Bacillus pumilus: one gene and its partner. The protein of the gene in region 1 binds, or shares a complex with, the protein of each later gene. Links are inferred from orthologs where the notes say so. Each region holds a gene or a part of one and is shown on either strand. Other genes may lie near its edges.

What was found.
Region 2: rny (region 1) and pfkA share a complex: the UniProt entries of both Bacillus subtilis proteins name them as parts of the possible RNA degradosome complex. The link is inferred for Bacillus pumilus from one-to-one orthologs.

Annotation. Positions count from the first base shown.
Region 1 is NZ_LT906438.1:1,676,006-1,678,929, forward strand. Bases 8-2,853 are described here. They hold rny (ribonuclease Y), read left to right. Parts: upstream 8-572; coding sequence 573-2,135; downstream 2,136-2,853. Other genes in these bases: recA (recombinase RecA), read left to right, coding at 8-266; CKW02_RS08425 (TIGR00282 family metallophosphoesterase), read left to right, coding at 2,224-2,853. In the rest of the region: more of recA, read left to right, coding at 1-7; more of CKW02_RS08425, read left to right, coding at 2,854-2,924. UniProt on the Bacillus subtilis protein: Endoribonuclease that initiates mRNA decay. Initiates the decay of all SAM-dependent riboswitches, such as yitJ riboswitch. Involved in processing of the gapA operon mRNA, it cleaves between cggR and gapA.
Region 2 is NZ_LT906438.1:2,604,020-2,607,065, forward strand. What follows is about bases 22-2,989. They hold pfkA (6-phosphofructokinase), read right to left. Parts: upstream 2,002-2,989; coding sequence 1,042-2,001; downstream 22-1,041. Other genes in these bases: pyk (pyruvate kinase), read right to left, coding at 22-1,014; accA (acetyl-CoA carboxylase carboxyl transferase subunit alpha), read right to left, coding at 2,344-2,989. Outside these bases: more of pyk, read right to left, coding at 1-21; more of accA, read right to left, coding at 2,990-3,046. UniProt on the Bacillus subtilis protein: Catalyzes the phosphorylation of D-fructose 6-phosphate to fructose 1,6-bisphosphate by ATP, the first committing step of glycolysis.

The DNA.
Region 1 (2,924 bases):
ACATTATGTACGGTGAAGGAATTTCAAAAGAGGGCGAAATCATCGACCTTGGAAGCGAACTAGATATCGTACAAAAGAGCGGTGCTTGGTATTCTTACCAAGAGGAACGTCTTGGACAAGGCCGCGAAAATGCGAAACAGTTCCTTAAAGAAAACAAAGATATTCTTCTCATGATTCAAGAACAAATTAGAGAGCACTACGGTTTGGATACAAACGGAGTGAAAGCAGCTGAAGAAGAAGAAGGTCAAGAGGAATTGGAAATTTAAAGACTAAAAGACGCTGAAAAGCGTCTTTTTTTTACATTTACATGACAGCTAGCAGGTCAAAAGTTCTGTCTTTGCTTGAAATAACGACTTACGCCTCAGTCTGACTAGCTTGACAAGTATTTCCGACACAATTACAATGGAAATGTATCACTTGTTTTTCTTAACATGATTGATAACTAATTTAAACTTGACAAGGGCAGTGAGGATCTCATTCCCTGTGAAGGCCCTGTATGTTGAGACACAAAACAATGTACATGCCGACACTTTATTTGTAAAACCAAGTTCATAGCAAGAGGAGGTGAAAATATGTCGCCTACGATGTTTACGATCATCTCCATTTTGCTGAGCCTAATCTGTTTAGTTGTTGGCTACTTTGTTCGTAAAACCATTGCAGAAGCAAAAATATCCGGCGCAAGAAACATGGCCGAACAAATTGTTGAGGATGCAAAGCGTGATGCGGAAGCATTGAAGAAAGAAGCGCTCTTGGAAGCGAAAGATGAAATTCATTCCTTTCGTGTAGAGGCGGAGCAAGAAGTTCGTGAAAGACGTAATGAGCTTCAAAGACAAGAAAACCGTTTACTTCAAAAAGAGGAAAATCTTGATCGCAAAGATGAATCTTTAGATAAACGGGAGTCCCTGTTGGAGAAGAGAGATCATTCTCTGAATGAACGACAACAACATATTGAAGAGATGGAAAGCAAAGTGGATGATATGATTCGTTTGCAGAAAGCCGAGTTGGAACGTATTTCAAGTTTAACTCGAGATGAAGCGAAACAAATCATTCTGGATCAAGTTGAAAATGAGCTTTCCCACGACATTGCAGTCATGACGAAAGAATCTGAAAACCGAGCGAAAGAAGAGGCTGATAAAAAGGCGAAAAATATTCTTTCACTTGCGTTACAGCGTTGTGCAGCTGATCATGTAGCTGAAACGACGGTATCTGTAGTCAATCTTCCAAATGATGAGATGAAAGGTCGTATTATCGGACGTGAAGGACGAAATATCCGTACGTTAGAAACGTTAACAGGTATTGACTTGATCATAGATGATACACCTGAAGCTGTTATCCTATCGGGCTTTGATCCGATTAGACGTGAAACAGCGAGGATAGCTCTGGACAAGCTAGTCCAGGATGGCCGCATTCATCCTGCACGAATTGAAGAAATGGTGGAAAAATCACGCCGTGAAGTCGATGATTATATCCGTGAGATGGGTGAGCAAACGACATTCGAAGTCGGAGTTCACGGTCTGCATCCGGATCTCATCAAGATTCTCGGTCGCTTAAAATTCCGTACAAGTTATGGACAAAATGTCCTGAAGCATTCAATTGAGGTTGCACATCTTGCAGGTCTCATGGCTTCAGAGCTTGGAGAAGATGCAAAGCTTGCAAAACGAGCAGGTCTTCTGCATGACATTGGAAAAGCCATTGATCATGAAGTAGAAGGAAGCCACGTAGAAATTGGCGTTGAGCTTGCGACGAAATATAAAGAGCATCCTGTTGTCATCAACAGTATTGCCTCTCACCACGGTGACCAAGAACCGACATCTATTATCGCTGTTCTTGTTGCGGCAGCAGATGCATTATCTGCAGCACGCCCTGGTGCACGAAGTGAGACGCTTGAAAATTACATTCGGAGACTTGAGAAATTAGAAGATATCTCTGAATCTTATGAAGGTGTTGAAAAATCGTTTGCGATACAGGCTGGACGTGAAGTACGTATTATGGTGAAGCCGGATTCAATTAATGATCTTGAAGCTCACCGTCTAGCAAGGGATATTCGTAAGCGGATTGAGGACGAGCTCGATTACCCTGGTCACATTAAAGTGACGGTCATTCGAGAAACTCGCGCAGTAGAGTATGCAAAATAGAGCGGTGCGCTTAGCGCCGCTTTATTTTTTTGTGTAAATATGCAACACTGATAAGAAGTCAATTTATAAGAGAAAGGGTTCAAAGCGCATGAAAATATTATTTGTTGGAGATATTGTCGGTTCACCTGGACGAGACACACTGAAAGAATACTTGCCAAAGCTAAAGAAGAAATATCAGCCCCACTTTACCATTGTCAATGGAGAAAATGCTGCTCATGGAAAAGGGATCACTGAAAAAATCTATCATGAACTGCTGCAAGCAGGAGCTGACGTGCTTACAATGGGCAACCATACATGGGATAAAAGAGACATTTTTGATTTCATCGATGACGCAGCCAACATGGTTCGTCCGGCGAACTTCCCAGAAGGTACACCTGGTAAAGGTCTGACGTTTATCAAAAAACAAGGGAAAGAATTAGCCGTCATCAACCTGCAAGGACGTACTTTTTTACCCCCACTTGACTGCCCATTTCAAAAAGTAGACGAGTTAATTGCGGAAGCATCTAAACGTACACCGTTCATTTTTATTGATTTTCATGGTGAAGCCACAAGTGAAAAGCTAGCGATGGGCTGGTATACAGACGGTCGTGCATCATGTGTCGTTGGAACGCATACACATGTTCAAACAGCAGATAACCGCGTTTTGCCAAAAGGAACTGCGTATATTTCAGATGTGGGAATGACAGGACCTTATGATGGCATTTTAGGTGTTGATCGGGAGACGATTATTAAACGATTCAAAACGAGTCTTCCAGTCCGTTTTGAGATTGCGGAAGGACGCACGACATT
Region 2 (3,046 bases), 930 kb from region 1 along the record:
TGCATCTTCTGAACGTGATGCAATGTTATGCATCGTTTGTACAGCTTCTACTGGATATGTTCCTGCTGCTGTTTCACCAGAAAGCATAATCGCATCTGTGCCATCAAAAATGGCATTTGCCACGTCACTTGCTTCCGCACGAGTTGGACGAGGATTACGCTGCATGCTATCAAGCATTTGGGTCGCTGTGATGACTGGTTTGCCTAAGCGATTGCATTTTTTGATCAGCATTTTTTGAACAAGCGGTACTTCTTCTGCCGGGATCTCTACACCAAGATCTCCACGTGCAACCATCAAACCGTCTGATACCTCAAGGATTTCATCGATGTTATCAACACCCTCTTGGTTTTCAATCTTAGGAATGATTTGAATGTCAGCCGCATTATTCTTTTCAAGAAGCTCACGAATTTCAAGAACATCAGAAGCTCGTCTCACAAAAGAAGCTGCGATGAAATCGACGCCTTGTTCAACTCCGAACAGAATATCATTGGCATCCTTTTCTGTAATACCTGGCAGGTTCACACTTACACCTGGTACGTTTACACCTTTTTTGTTTTTGAGCGTGCCTGTATTCATGACCTTTGTGACGATTTCTTTGCGGTCCATGTTAATTTCTTTCACTTCTAAACCAATAAGACCATCATCTAATAGAATCGTTGAGCCTACTTCTACATCATGAATTAACTCTTCATACGTCACACTAATTTTTTCCGTATTTCCAACAATGTCTTCCATACTTACGATAAGATCTGCACCAGCGACTAGCTCAATTGAGCCGTTTTCAACTGTACGTGTACGGATCTCTGGACCTTTTGTATCAAGAAGGATCGCAATGTCCTTGCCTAATGTTTTACCTGCTTTACGAATGTTTTCGATGCGTGCGCCATGCTCTTCAAAATCTCCATGAGAGAAGTTTAGTCTGGCTACATTCATTCCTGCTTCAATCAATTCAGTCAGCTTTTCAATAGTTTCACTTGCTGGACCGATTGTACAAACGATTTTTGTCTTTCTCATTACTGTTCCTCCTAAGGTCTTCTCGTTTTATATAGAGAGCTCTTGTGAAAGTCGGTACATATTTTGATCGACTGTATGTTTTTTATCTAAGATATCTAAAATATCGTGGTGAACGAGTTCGTTGCTTTGAATGCCCACACAGCGTCCGCCTTTTCCTTCAAGAAGAAGTTCTACTGCGTATGCTCCTAAACGGCTTGCGAGTACTCGGTCAAATGCGCTTGGAGAACCTCCGCGCTGAATATGTCCTAAGACAGATACACGGGTTTCAAGGCTTGTCTCCTCTTCAATCCGCTTACCAAATTCAACACCGCTGCCTACGCCTTCTGCGACGATGATGATACTGTGCTTCTTGCCGCGCTCGTGCCCTCTTCTTAATCTCGCGATAATTTCATCCATGTCATAGTCTGCTTCAGGAATCAAAATAGATTCGGCTCCGCCTGCAAGACCTGACCAAAGAGCAATATCACCAGCATGTCTTCCCATTACTTCCACTACGTATGTACGTTCATGAGATGTGGCTGTATCACGAATTTTATCAATGGCGTCAATGACTGTATTCAGTGCTGTATCAAAGCCAATAGTGAAATCAGTACCCGGGATATCGTTGTCGATTGTACCCGGGACACCTACACATGGAAAACCGAGCTCAGTTAATTTCTTCGCTCCCATGAATGAACCGTCTCCGCCAATCACAACAAGTCCTTCAATACCGAATTTTTTTAAGTTCTCAATGCCTTTTTCACGACCTTCAACTGTCTTGAATTCAGGGCATCTTGCCGTGTAAAGTTTTGTTCCTCCACGATGAATGATATCGCCAACTGAACCTATTTCAAGTTTCTCAATTTTACCGTTAATTAGACCTGAATATCCATTATAAATACCGTAAACTTCAACATTATGGTAAATCGCTTTCCTTACAACTGCGCGCACAGCTGCATTCATTCCTGGGGAATCCCCACCGCTCGTTAAAACTCCTATACGCTTCATCTTTTTCACCTCAGAGACCATATATGAATTAAACATACCATTTCCACTGCTTGAAAACAATCATGAGCAAAACCGGATGTTTTCAATACGTATTTCTAAAACCGTACTTATTATACAATTAAATAAACCGTTTTTAAACAAAAGTTAAGAAAGTCATGAAAGCAATTCTTTCAAAAGCGAGGAAGATCCAGCCTTCTAAAGCCCACCGTATCAGGATTTTCAGACGTTTCAAACTTTATGAAAACAAAAGAAAATTATTTTCAAATAGCGCTTACATGAGGTCGGTTTTCATGAAAAAGGATGAAAAAAAATAAACGCCAGCCAAAAAGGCTGTACGTTTATTTAGTTTACCCCAATATATTGATTTTCAACCGATACTTTCCCGATTGCTTTGTATTTTTGATATCTTTGTTCGACTAGTTCTTCAGGTGTTAGTTTGAGCAAAGATGTAAGTGACTGTTTTAATGTTTTTTCAATGTAGGCTGCTTGTTGTTTCACGTCTCGGTGTGCTCCACCTTGCACTTCTTTAATAACATCATCTATAATATCTAATTCTTTTAGGTCTGGAGCCGTAATTTTCATTGATTCTGCAGCTTTTTTCGCAAGTGATGAGTCCTTCCAGAGCAGTGCTGCTGCACCTTCAGGTGAAATCACTGAATACGTTGAATTCTCTAGCATGTATAGGTGGTTTCCTACGCCTAAGCCTAGTGCGCCGCCACTTCCGCCTTCTCCAATGACAATACAGACAACCGGTACACGAAGTCCTGCCATTTCGAATAGGTTTTTCGCAATTGCTTCACTTTGCCCGCGTTCTTCAGCTGCTTTACCAGGATAAGCTCCTTTTGTATCAATAAAGCAAATGATCGGGCGATTAAATTTATCTGCTTGTTTCATCAAGCGCAGCGCTTTACGGTAGCCTTCTGGATGAGGCATTCCGAAATTACGGCGCAAGTTTTCTTTTGTATCTTTACCGCGCTGATGGCCAATCACCGTGACAGGAAGCCCTTTAAACGTGGCAATTCCTCCAACGATCGCTTCATCATCG